Regions from separate parts of the Cytobacillus sp. FSL K6-0129 genome, predicted to be linked through region 2. Evidence: predicted binding sites of a transcription regulator. Region 2 holds the regulator's gene; each other region holds the start of a gene.
The links. Region 2 encodes LexA, which represses DNA repair genes until DNA is damaged. Its sites were predicted from a motif close to CGAACATATGTTCG; they were not measured.
Positions count from the first base shown of each region.

Region 1: a site for LexA is predicted at 2,099-2,112, ahead of MHI57_RS16165 (YolD-like family protein). Genes of this name have one in related genera too.
Region 3: a site for LexA is predicted at 1,717-1,730, ahead of uvrB (excinuclease ABC subunit UvrB). Genes of this name have one in related genera too.
Region 4: a site for LexA is predicted at 1,366-1,379, ahead of MHI57_RS19145 (DUF6434 domain-containing protein). Genes of this name have one in related genera too.

Region 1 covers NZ_JBBOXM010000001.1:3,222,491-3,225,943, forward strand. The annotation lists gene MHI57_RS16150 (hypothetical protein) at 1-722, opposite strand, end outside; gene MHI57_RS16155 (Panacea domain-containing protein) at 724-1,230, opposite strand; gene MHI57_RS16160 (hypothetical protein) at 1,349-1,705, opposite strand; gene MHI57_RS16165 (YolD-like family protein) at 1,710-2,039, opposite strand; gene MHI57_RS16170 (hypothetical protein) at 2,143-2,361, shown strand; gene MHI57_RS16175 (YolD-like family protein) at 2,364-2,624, shown strand; partial or broken gene rpsI (30S ribosomal protein S9) at 2,910-2,975, shown strand; gene MHI57_RS16185 (spore germination protein) at 3,307-3,453, shown strand, end outside.
Region 2 covers NZ_JBBOXM010000001.1:363,279-366,731, reverse strand. The annotation lists gene MHI57_RS01820 (DUF896 domain-containing protein) at 1-193, opposite strand, end outside; gene MHI57_RS01815 (YneB family resolvase-like protein) at 658-1,323, opposite strand; gene yneA (cell division suppressor protein YneA) at 1,338-1,670, opposite strand; gene lexA (transcriptional repressor LexA) at 1,802-2,449, shown strand; gene MHI57_RS01800 (DUF4257 domain-containing protein) at 2,646-2,930, shown strand.
Region 3 covers NZ_JBBOXM010000001.1:2,372,281-2,375,733, forward strand. The annotation lists gene uvrB (excinuclease ABC subunit UvrB) at 1-1,607, opposite strand, end outside; gene MHI57_RS11905 (hypothetical protein) at 1,875-2,279, shown strand; gene MHI57_RS11910 (AI-2E family transporter) at 2,574-3,453, opposite strand, start outside.
Region 4 covers NZ_JBBOXM010000001.1:3,769,827-3,773,279, forward strand. The annotation lists gene MHI57_RS19140 (IS1595 family transposase) at 1-761, shown strand, start outside; gene MHI57_RS19145 (DUF6434 domain-containing protein) at 762-1,331, opposite strand; gene MHI57_RS19150 (LOG family protein) at 1,600-2,181, opposite strand; gene MHI57_RS19155 (MazG-like family protein) at 2,272-2,592, shown strand; gene MHI57_RS19160 (GNAT family N-acetyltransferase) at 2,830-3,309, shown strand.

The sequences.
Region 1 (3,453 bases), 2.9 Mb from region 2:
TTTTGTGTTGTTGTACACTTACAAGGGTCATTTGATGAACAGCCACAACTTTTTAAAGATAATCCAGTTAATTTAGAAATTCCATTTAATAAAAGAAAAATCAATAAAACAATTGCTCCAATTGCTAAACTAGAAAATACAAGGAGTTTTCCGGTTTGTACACCATTTATATTCCCTAAAATATTCCTCAAAATGTCTAATCCACCAAATGCTGATAACATAATAGCGCTAAAAATACCAAGTATTGTTACGAAATCTGTAGTCAACTTCTTTGATTTTTTTTCTAATTCGGAAAATTTTTCTTCGTGTAAATCGTTACTTTTCTCAATATTTTCAATAGAAGAAGATGCTTGTTGGATATGTTGTGTAAGGCTTCCTAGTGATTCAGTATAATCCCGTTTAACATTATCAAGATGCGAACTTATATAGTTCTTTTGATTTATACAAAGGTTGATATGATCATTTAATTTGTGGAAATTTTTAATATGCTTAGAGCTGTTAGCATCAGATATGTATATTACGCCTAAAACATTATAGGCAAGTGTTTCATTTCTTTCATCTTCAAGGCTAAACACGATTTGACTAATTATTGAATACTCATGTCTTTCATTCTTAGTATAAAAACACTCGAGTTTATCAAATACCTCTTCGTTTTTTGAATATTCAAACGAAAAGTTAGTCGATAGCTCGAGTAATTGATCTTCGAAGTTAACCTCTTGCATATTACACCTCAAACGAATTAGGGTGCTTTATGAAAAAGTCCCTTAGTTCTGTTTTATTGTAATATAACCCTTTTACGCCATTATTTATATTAGGTTCATCCTCTTTCCATGGTGTATGTTCATGAGTTGCATTAACTAAAATAAAAGGACCGATACTACTATATTTATCAACAATAGTGTTAATAACATTTTTGTCATGTTCATCGATAATATCTACATTAAAAGAGCTAACACTTACCTTACCTGTATCATCAATACTAATCCTGTTTGGAATGTATTTTATATTATTTGAACCAAATTCTTTATATTCATGATATACACTTTCAACAACAGGGCCCAATCGCCATTTAGAGATATCATCAGTAAATAAAGTGGAGTCATTAACAAGATAATGCGCTTCGAGAAAATACAAGATTTTCTGTAACTTCAAATGGGATATATTTTTACCGGTCTCAATACAATAGTGAACAATGTAGTCTGCAACGTCTAATGCACGATAAACAGTCACTAACACCCCTCCTATTTTTTGAATTTTCAGATATACATATACATCTATATTATTATAATACATTCTTTTTACTAATATTTCTATCCATAAAAAGGAATTAAAACCTTTATTTTGACTATTAGTGTCTTATGTTTAAATAAAAATCCAATAATTCCTCACATTTATTCCTAATCCTCGGATTAAAATAATTATGATGCTCATCATAACCTTTGTAATGAAACTCATACATGGTAAACGACTCATCATGTCCAATCTGATTCACTCTCATATTCCCTTTTCTCATCATATCTTTAACTTCTTTCAGATCACGCTGTACCTTCTTTATTGTATTTTCCATCAAGGTAATATAAGGCTGTTTAATCTTAAACGGCGACTTTTCAATGATCTTTAAATCTCTTTCAAGAATGATAATAATCATCGGCAAGTATATTGCTTGCTCTAGCACATCACGATCAGCTTCATTAATCCTAGTCATGTTCTTAAACCCTTTCGACAGATATCACTTCATCAATGTGGAATTTTAAGATTTTTAAATCGTTCGTTTCCAAGTGAATGTTCATATTAATATGATCGATTTTATCGACAATGCCCTCAAAGGTTTTTGTGGACCCATCAACCCAAATGGTCATTTTGATTGTAAGGGTGTAGTTTAATGATTCCATCGTTATTATCTGTATTTCTTGAAGTTCTTGCTCATCTAACTCTGGCTTTTTCACTTTTTCATATTCGGCGGGTATCTGCTTAAGTAATTCGGTGTGTTCGCTCATAAAGAACCCTTGCCATTTCATTTTTCCACGGTCTCGAATCATAAACTACATCTCCTTTTTTAATATTATATGCGAACTTTTGTTCTTAATTCAATTGAAATCGAACAAAAGTTCGTATAAAATAATGGTAAGGGAGGGCTAATCGATGAAAGGTTTACTTATTAGAGGAGTTAACAATAAAAAGGAATTAGAAATGATTTATCTGGATAACAAGGGAGATATCAGCCAGAGAAGAATTAAAATTTTGTCCGTTTACGAAGATTACTTTCGTGCATATTGTTTTACCAAGCGACAGCAGCGCACTTTTAAGGTGAGTAACATCTTATCGATTGGTCCAGTCAGCAAAGTAAAGAGAGGAGCTTGATCATGGGAGTGAAAATGCCGAAGAAATCAAAACCTCAACGACCTTCAAGGGATGAATTTGAATTAGAAGAGCTGGGAAATGCAGTAGTTGAGGCACATAGGGAGAAAAAGGAAGTTTTAATATTGTTGTGGCAAAAAGATCCTATACAAGGAAAAATCGTTAAGCTTGATGGACAATCTCAATTAATACATATTGAAAGTAGTTATGAAACGATTAGGGTGAAATTTATAGATATATTATCGATACAGAGCGCACCTCAATAGGAGGGCGCTTTTTTGTTTGAAAAGTATATCACACACTTTTTGCATGTTTATTAAAAGTGTAAGGGAATGGACTAGAATTTAGAATGGAGCACTCGGGTATGTGCTTATACAAATTATGCCGATGTTGTTGAAAGTTTTGAAAGAGGTTGGTAGTGCAATATAAAATTGACCTACTTTTGACCAACTTTTAAATATCTTTTTGTATAGCTGGATATATCTTTTTTTCGAGTTTCTTCTATATATAATAGTTTTATGAGGATAGCTATATTTGAGTGCAGGTATGATATGAAAGAACGTAAAAAATACGGTCTTAAAGGCGCTCGTCGTGCACCTCAGTTCTCAAAACGTTAATATACCAACGTTTCAAGACCCTCGAACAGTTTTGTTCAAGGGTCTTTTTTTGATGCGAAAAATAAGTTTTGACCTAATTTATTCCCATGTATTTGGGGAGTATTCAGCGGTTTTTTGAGGCATGAGTAAATACATCCATTGTTGTTTGAATGTATTTTTATGACCCAAACTAACTTGTACTTTTTTAATGCTTGCGTCAGGTGAAGGAGAGAAATTTTAACTTGTATTCGATTGTTAATGCCAATATACTTTTAAACTATTGTACAAGAATAAATAAAATAAGCTGCTCACATAATAGGTCTAGATACTTTATCTGGAGGTGAGAAAAGAAGTGGGAAATATAGAAAGAAATCTTGATGATAATATCCGGCATATTAAGGAATTATTTAATAATACATCAGATTTAGTTGTGAAAAGGTTTAAGTTAGGTTTAGAAAAGAAAGAATATGCTGCGATGATTTATATTGATGGTATTATT
Region 2 (3,453 bases):
CTGGTGTAACATCATTACCTTCAGGGTCAATAACAGTAACACCTTTTAATGTATTTAACATAGAAGCTCTAAACTTCTCTAAATATTCTTTTCTTAATTTAGATTGTTCCTTTGCTTCTGGTTCTGATAAACCTTCTGTTTTCGCTTTCTTAGCAAGCGAATTAATTCTCGCTAATTTTTCTTTTGAAATCATTGTGCTACACTCCTTCCCATCCAAAAAGTTCTTCATTCCATATGGAGAAGATACTTAATAGCCATATTACTAAATATGACTGCATTTTACAAGAAAGCAGTTTTACAATCATCTTTTGATTTTCATTTCAGACGCCAATAAGTTGGTATCGTCTTGCTTTATTATTAGGTATGGCAATGTAGCAGTGTTCTCAACTTAAAAATGTGAGACTATTAATATAGGGAGCGTATGTATGTAAATAAGGGGAATAAGGGAATAATACTTTCACTAACAACTAACGTTAAATGAAAAAACACGGATGAATCCTCGGAAACAAATAACCATTCACAGTTCACTTGTCTGAACCCACGAACGATTGTAGAATCTTTTAGTATGCCTTTATCTTGCTTGGTATCAGTACTAATATTTCTTAGTTTTTTAGTTGAGTTACAACTAATCAATCGACTTAACTTATTATGCCTATATCATGATGATTCATTATCCATCTGCTCTATATCATCTATATATTCATTATACCTACGGTTTACTGTCGCTTTAGATATTTTATAACCAAAGCCTCTTAACGTTGCAGCAATTTCTGCAAAAGTAAGGTTATTTTGTCTCAATTTTACTATTTCTTCTATTGGTACCTCTATTCGTTCTCTTCCGTTTATATTTCCTTGGTTTTTTAAATTTTTTTCAGGTCGAAAGCCTTTTTGAACAGCTTTTTGCATCCCTCTTTTTATTTTTACATTATGTAGTTTTCTTTGATACTCTTCAACCATGCTAACAATTTGTAATACCATAGAATCAGAATCTGAAAGTTGCAATTCTCCATTATGGGCAATTGTATAAATCTTCCCATTTTCTTTAAGTATACAATGTAAGATGGCAATTTTAGCATTTCCTCTTCCAATCCTGGTTTCATCTTGAATAAGAACAGCCTCTGCTTGATTTTGTTTAAGTAACTCCAATAATTGCAACACACCAATTCTTTCTAAATCATAGCCACTTGCTTTCTCACGTATGACTTCAACTACATTCATATCCTTCATTCTCGCTAAATGTAAAAGTTCTTCTTCTTGTCTAGCAAGAGACGTTTCCTGGGTATCCTTCGTCGTACTCACCCTGCAATATATAATTACATTCATTCTCTTTCATTCCTTTAGTCTTCTAATATCACACTAGCTAAATTTGTTTCAGATATTATTTCACCATTTGTAATGGGAAGATATACCGTATCACCAGGATGTATTTTACCTAAATGTATATGATTAAATTCTTCTACCCAAGCAACAAAGTCTTTAGAAGACATATTATGGGCATCTTTAAACTCCTCCGCTATTTTCCATAAAGAATCTCCTTGTTTTACTTCAACTTTTACATATTCCTCCTGATTTGCATTACCAGTGTTCAAAAATAATAAGAAAACCATACCGAAACTAAAAGCGATAAGAATAATAGCATAACTATAAGAATTCCACAATTGTTTTATCATTAATTGCCACCCCTGAATAGAATATATGTTCGATTTAATAATTTTAGTATAATGCGAACATTTGTTTCTGTCAATAAGAAAATTCGAACTTATGTTTGTATCTATTTACTACTGATGGTATAATAATCTTAATGAAATTGACGAAGGTGCGTGATAGCGTGAAATTATCTAAGAGGCAGCAAGATATATTGAATTTTATAAAAGATGAAGTAAAACAAAAAGGTTATCCACCTTCCGTTAGGGAAATAGGTGAAGCTGTTGGACTTGCTTCAAGTTCAACCGTACATGGCCATCTAGCCAGACTAGAGAGTAAAGGTCTTATTCGTCGAGATCCGACAAAACCCCGTGCCATTGAGGTATTAAATCTAGAAGAGAGCAACCCAATACCTAAAGTGCAAACGGTGAACGTACCTATTATCGGTAAGGTTACTGCTGGTCACCCCATTACTGCGATTGAGAATGTTGAGGAATATTTCCCTTTACCTGAAAGAATGGCTCCGAGTGATGAAAATATCTTCATGCTTGAAATTATGGGAGAAAGTATGATTGAAGCTGGCATATTAGATGGTGATTATGTCATAGTCAAGCAGCAACAAACAGCAAATAATGGAGAAATCGTGGTTGCTATGACAGAAGATGATGAGGCCACCGTTAAGCGATTCTTTAAAGAGAAGAACTTTATCCGCTTGCAACCAGAAAACCCTACTATGGAGCCGATTATCTTGCACAATGTATCTATTTTAGGCAAAGTTATTGGTGTTTATCGTCAAATACATTAAAAAAGAGTGTCATTATTGACACTCCTTTTTAATAGTTTGCAATTATCTTTATATGTTACTCATACAATTATAAAATTTGAAAAATTCAGTAAAATAGAATCATTACATCGAGACAAAAATATATTATAATGAAATTTACACCAAGAATCAACCTAAGGTCGCAAAAAAATCTCGGCTTTAGGAGTGTGAAGGAAAAATGTTAATGAACATTCTCTTCGCTGCGTTGATTGGTGGAATTGTCGGTGTTGCAGGACATTTGCAGAGATTAGGCAAACTAGTCAAGCCACGGATGACGAAAAAATTCATTTATTTAGGGTTCTTAGAAGACATCTTACTAGGAGGACTGGCGGCCGTATTTGTCATTGTGACAACAACACCGGATTCCCCCACTGCTGTTTTCATCATCTCTCTCGTATCTGGTATGGGAGGTGAGGGTATCTTAAAATTATTAGATACCCTAAAAGTAAAAGATCAAGAATAAAATTTTATTCCGTTCTTATGAACGGTTTTTTGTTGTATATAACAAGAACAAATTTTATTTAGACAACTTCGCTTTTTACCTACTATTCTAGCGCTAGAAATACCCGCTTAAACAGTTCTATTTCACCTTTATGGAAGGGACATAACACATTTTCGTTTAACGTTTTGTGTTGCTTCTTAAATTGTAATATGTATGTCTTACACAGCCCATAGAACCACTCTCCTGAAGTACTGTTCATCCATTCAATACGAGCTAATGTTTTTAAATTTGATACCTACTACTTGACATGATGTTTTATGGGTAAATAAATATTAAAGCATTTTTCATGAAAACAAATAGCTAGGATGATTAAATGCCAATTATTCAATTGATTGGTAACTTGAACGACCTACTTCATCATACATACACCTTAAATTCAGTTCATAAATGAATCAATTGCCCCCCTTGATTTTACATACCCAATAACCCACAAGTACTAAATCGCTTAAAGTAACTATTTCTCATTGATTTCGACTATCCGCAT
Region 3 (3,453 bases), 2.0 Mb from region 2:
TGGATAAGTGAACGTTCTGAACGTAAAAATCCTTCTTTGTCGGCATCAAGAATCGCTACGAGTGAAACTTCTGGAATATCAAGCCCTTCTCGCAACAAATTAATACCTATTAACACATCATAGGTACCCATACGAAGCTCCCTAATAATCTCGATTCTCTCAAGGGTTTTCACTTCGGAATGTAGGTATTGAACCTTCATACCAATTTCCTTTAAATAATCCGTTAAATCCTCAGACATTTTTTTCGTTAAAGTGGTAATGAGTACACGTTCATTTTTCTCAATTCTATCATTAATTTCACCAATTAAATCATCAATCTGTCCCTCTATCGGTCGGACATCAATAATAGGATCTAACAATCCAGTAGGTCTAATGATTTGTTCAATCATTTCAGGTGTTTGTTCTAATTCATACGGACCAGGAGTCGCAGAAACATAAACAATCTGGCTAATATGATCTTCAAACTCAGAAAAAGTAAGAGGACGGTTATCCATTGCAGAAGGAAGACGAAAACCATGTTCTACTAATACATTCTTACGGGCTTGGTCACCATTATACATCCCTCTTATTTGCGGCAATGTCACATGAGATTCATCAATAACAAGTAAGAAGTCCTTTGGGAAGTAATCAAGTAAAGTATAAGGAGTCGAACCAGCTGGACGAAGAGTTAAATGACGGGAGTAGTTTTCAATCCCTGAACAAAAACCCATCTCTCTCATCATTTCTAGATCATATCGCGTTCTTTGTTCTAGGCGTTGTGCCTGTAATAAATGGCCTTCTTCATGTAAGGTAGCCAGCCTTTCTTCTAATTCTTTTTCAATATTTTCGATGGCTACACGCATTTTCTCTTCTCTGGTAACGAAGTGAGATGCCGGGAAAATGGCTACATGATCACGATCACCTAAAATTTCACCGGTCAAAGCATCGACTTCACGAATCCGATCTATTTCATCTCCAAAAAACTCCACACGTAAACAATGCTCGTCTCTCGAAGCAGGGAATATCTCTACGACATCACCGCGTACACGAAATGTCCCACGTATAAAGTTCATATCATTGCGCTCATATTGTATGTCGACTAGCTTCCTTAATAATTGATTTCGCTCTATTTCCATTCCCGTCCTTAAACTTAAGACAAGCTCTCTATATTCCTCAGGAGATCCCAAACCATAGATGCAAGAAACACTGGCGATGATGATAACATCATTTCTTTCAAATAATGAGGAGGTAGCTGAATGGCGGAGCTTATCTATTTCATCATTAATACTCGCATCTTTCTCAATAAATGTGTCAGTGGATGGTACATATGCTTCTGGTTGATAGTAGTCATAGTAACTAACAAAATACTCTACCGCATTATTGGGAAAGAACTCTTTAAATTCACTATATAATTGACCTGCTAACGTCTTATTATGCGCAATTACTAACGTTGGTTTATTCACTTCTTTAATGACGTTAGAAACAGTGAACGTTTTCCCGGTTCCAGTTGCACCTAGTAATGTCTGATGCTTTTTCCCCTCTTGAATCCCATTTACAAGCTCTTTAATAGCTGCAGGTTGATCACCTTGTGGGGAATATTTTGAAACTAACTCAAATGTTTGATCCAAATCAGAAACCTCCTCTATGTAAAAAGTAAAGCGTGTCTAATCATTATTGCATTCCGATTTTCTATATCCTCATTCTACCACAAATCCTCTTATCTAAACCACAAAAAAGCGAACAAATATTCGATACCTATTCGACAAAGAGATGAAAAGAAGGTTAGGATTAAAATAAACGGGTATGAAGGTACAAATTAACTTTTCATTTATTTTGAAACTTTATTCTATATAAAATCGTCTTTTGTTATATGGCGAAATAGACGAGGTGATTTTTTGTTTGGTTTTATTTTTGCATTTGCGTGGCTAGCCGTTTTTATTTATGCCCTAAAAACCATTAAAGATTATATAAACAGTAATGACGAGGAAAAAGCATATGAAAAAGACTTCGTCATTAAAATTGTTGGTGCTGTATGCCTTTCGGGGCTTTTTGTTATAGCAGAAATACTTCGTGTCACAAACTTGGGCTTCGTTGATATGAAATGGCTCTTTCTCATTACATTTCTACTGCTTTTCGTTGTCAGTTACGTCTTTTTCACCTACAGGATACTCTTTTCTAAAAACACCTTTAACCGTAAAAAAGGAGATTATACTTTTAGTTATAAATATCGAAAATGGCTTATCCCTGTCTTTTTTCTATTCCCAATAGGTGTATTTAGTATTTGGATTTGGGTTAGCTAAATGAAATTTCCTTCTACATAAATGAGTTATAGAATTAGTCCATTGTTGGGGGCATCTAGTAAATTTGAATAGATAAACAGGTTTAATTGAACACATACAATGATTGAATCAAGGAGTTATACAAGTCAATTACACCTACCCACTAAAACCCTTCTTATTAATCAACAACACGCACGTCAGCTCATATTTCTCATTCTAATTAGTTAACCTTTCTTTTTATTAAAAACTTATAAACTAAACGCTTTTCCCTAAGAAAAGTAGAACCCCATCTCACTTTGATGGGGTTCTACTCATTTATATATCTGCTGGATGCGGACCTTTTTCTGCTTCCATCTCTTTTGCCATTTTCCTTGCTTTTATAAATTGAACACCGCTTAATACAATGGTTTTCCCAACGGCGTATGTTGGTACAGCAAGTAACATGCCTAATATACCAGCTAAGTTTCCTGCTACCAATAAGATAATAATGATTGTTGCTGGATGGGTATTTAATGTTTTCCCTAAAATTAATGGTGAAATTAAATTACCTTCTAATTGTTGTGCGGCGACGATGACTATTATTGCTAAAATCGCCATCGTAGGTGATTCAAATAGCCCAACTATAACCGCCGGTGCACCACCAATAAATGGTCCAACATAAGGAATAATATTCGTTACTGAAATAATTAATGCCAAAACAATTGCGTATGGTAGGTCAATAATTAAGAAACCGATAAAAGACGCTGTCCCGACGAATAATGCGACCGTAATCTGACCTTGAATATAGGAAGAAAGAGTTTTACCTGTTTCTTTTAATGTATCAATTGCTTCAGCACGATAACTTTTGGGAACAAATTTCCCTAGTGCAGGTGGGAACTTCTCCCCGTCTTTTAACATAAAGAATAAAAGGAATGGTACAGTAATAATCGTAATGGCTATATTTGCAACTAATCCAACTAAATCGCTGAGACCATTCGTAATCCTTTGTGGAAGTTGATTAGCATAATCAACTAAATAACCCATTATTTCTTCTTGTGTTACATAATCTTGATTCATTAACCAGCGATAACCCTCAGATTGCGAGAAGTTGTTAAAGAACTGTTCTGTTTGTTTAACATAGGTAGGTAGTTCATTTAATAACCCTGCCAATTGGGCTGAAATTTTTGGTACAAAAATACTAACGACAAGCACCAGC
Region 4 (3,453 bases), 3.4 Mb from region 2:
TCAACGATATGACGAATACACCATTTTCAGGCTCTCGCTACCCTGAAAAGTGGATAAAATACATTGAACTAATGGTCGAAGGTTACACCCTACCGAAAATCGCTGAACGCTTAAAAATTCATATATCAACTGCATTCTATTGGAGACATAAAATCCTGAACGCATTAGGAAGTCTTGGTTTTAATCAACTGCAAGGTATCGTTGAAAGTGACGAGACCTTCTTTCGAGAGTCTATGAAGGGTCGTGAAATTACCCATAGAAAAGCCAAGAAACGTGGAGAAAAGGACAAGAAAAGAGGGATTTCTAATCTTAAAATAGCAGTTGTCGTGGCACAAGACCGAAATGGTAATATGATTGCTCGGAAAGCAGGAACAGGTCGTGTAAAGGCAGAAGAAATTGATACTGTGATAGGTGAGTATATTCACCCGTCTGCTTTGTTATGTACAGATACAGCAACTAACTACAAGAAATTCGCCAAACTAAAAGGATTACAACACGAAACAGTTAATGAAAGCCAAAAACAACGGGTGAAAAAAGGCATATACCATATTCAACACGTCAATAACTCTCATAATCGTTTGAAAGGTTGGATGGAACGTTTTCAAGGGGTGGCAACCAAATACTTAGATAATTACCTCAACTGGTTTCGTTGGCTTGAAATAGGCAAACAAATAGCATTTGATGAACGAGTCAAACAAATGCTTGTTTCTGCCTGTCGAAAATCAAGTCACACCACAATAGAAATGTTGAGATGTGCTTAACTAATTATTAGACGTATATTTATTGCTTCCAGGGAGTTTTTTGATGTTGTTCCACGCTTCAATCGCTTCCTCACGACTTTTTCCTTGATTATTAGAGTCGGCAAAAAAATCACGAATAAATTGATTGTATTCAAATTGAGGAGCGATTTTTTTCTTGTACAATGGGTTTTTCTTTCGTTCTTCTTCTTTATACCAAGCATCTACAACATCTCGATACGTTTTTCCAATGTTAGTTTTAAAATAGTTTTGGATATAGGTAGAAAAATGAAAATTAGGGATAACTGTCTTGAAAAAGGCTCTTACATTTTGACTACAACGATGGTTTTTCGAAATGACTGTATCAAGACTTAAATCGACCTGTGGTTCTGACTTACTATTCACCTTTGATTTTCTAATTGGCTTTTTTATCTCTCCTGTTCGAAGAAATGTTTCAATTCTATCGGAAATCTCTATTTTTGAACCAGAAGCACTTATTCCATTTTCTCTGCAAAAAGATTGTAATTCTTCCTTCAACCAATAGAAATCTTTAAAACTATCTACACTAATATCTTTTGTTAGATTTGGTCTCATATTCTACACCTCAATATTCACTTATTTCTATTATAGAACAATTGTTCCTGTTAATCAAAAATAATCATAAGCAAAAACAACAAAGTTTACGAAAACAGCCTTAATTTAAGAGCCCCTCTCATTTGAGAAGGGCTTTTTTAACTACTGGGGTAGGTTAGTTAAAGAAGGAATACTGCGGGCTTTGTACTCTTTTAAGCAATTCAACTTTTGCAATGCACTTTGAATAGGAAAACAGACCAAAGGCAGTGACTTGGTCTGTTTTTTATTATTAGGTTTGTTTTTCAGTAATGTAAGTTTTTACAGTTGGTGGTTCATATGAATTGAATTTATCTAGTATCCCTTTCGGTTCATTATCAACTAATGCCATATTACGGTACTTTTCGTGTAAAAACTGCTCTTCTGACATATGATTAAATAACGCGATAAGAGGGTCATAATAATGATTTATATTTAGAAGACCACATGGTTTATTATGAAGTCCTAATTGAGCCCACGTAAAAATCTCAAAGAACTCTTCTAATGTCCCTGGCCCACCAGGTAAAACGATAAATCCATCTGCTAGATCTGCCATTTTAGCTTTTCTTTCATGCATCGAATCTACGATGATTAGCTCTGACAAGTTCTTATGGGATATCTCTCTATTCTCTAGAAACCTTGGCATAACACCAATTACATATCCTCCTTCTTTTAAAACTGAATCTGCAACAGCACCCATAACACCAACACTCGCTCCACCATAAACAAGTGCAATATTTCGTTTAGCTAGTTCTTTACCAAGTTTTTTTGCACCTTCTATATAAACTCCAGATGCTCCATTACTTGATCCACAAAATACAGCTAACCTTTTCATTATATCGCCTCCTAAATAAACGCCATTAAAGATTATACAAAATTTTTGTTTTTTTGTTAAACTTAAAATATGGAATGGAGGTTAGATATAATGAATGTCACAGAATTTCAACAATGGGTAAAGGATTATTATGAAAGTAGAGGCTGGTCTGAGTTAGACATTTTTATTCGAATTGGTTTTTTAGCTGAAGAAACTGGCGAAGTTGCACGAGCGATAAGAGCTCTTGAAATAGGTAGGGATAGGCCTGATGAAGTTAAGGGCTCTTTTGAGGAAAATAAACAAGAGTTAACTGAAGAATTAGGAGATGTATTAGGTAATTTAATATTGATTGCTAACAAGTATAATATTCCCCTAGAAGAAGTGTTTCAGTCACATAAAAAAAAGCTGTCACAACGTTATTCTAATCAATAGGATAAACAACTAACGTTCACTTTTCAGAGGTAACGAAAAAATCCCATTTCCCAATTTTTATTGGAGACATAAACTACTGGTTGCAATACTTATTTAGGGGTATTGCATTTTTTTTTGTACTATCGGGGCAGTTTAGTTGGAAAAGGATTTTTTATTTTAAAGAAGAATTCAATTCATTGTGCAATTTATAGAAAATAAGGTTAATCTTAAATTTTTGAAGTGAGTGGTGAATTGCTGTTGAGTGTAAATATTAGATTAGCAAAAATAGAAGATATTACTGCAATTCAACAAATTGCTAAAAAATCTTGGGCAAAAACATATGAAAATCTCCTTCCTGTTTCTGTTCAAGAAGCGTATTTAAATGAATATTATTCAACGGAACAGCTATATCATAAATTAAAAATTACGTTTTTCTTTGTTTTAGAAACTGACAATGAGCTTGTTGGATTTGCTAATCTTTATAGAAGTGAGAGAGAGAATGATCTTTCTGCAATTTATCTTTTACCTGATTTTCAGCAAAAAGGAATGGGCAAAGCTTTATTAAAAAAAGTAATAAACCAGTTACAAGAAGGTGATGAATTAGTCGTATATGTTGAAAAAGGTAATGAGCAGGCAGAAATGTTTTATAAGAATAATGGGTTTACCTTTCTTGAAGAATTTCAAGAAACTTTTTTCAATCATATATTTAATACCGTTAAAATGTCTTTAAAAATATAAATGATAAAAATGATTGCTTTTTAGTAGTAGCTAACGGGTGCAAGAGTTAAGGATGAGGATCGCTGGAGCGTGCCTTTTTTCTTGTTTAACAAACGTGGCATGTTTGTTGTACAGTACAGATTTTTCAAAAGTAGTTTAACTATA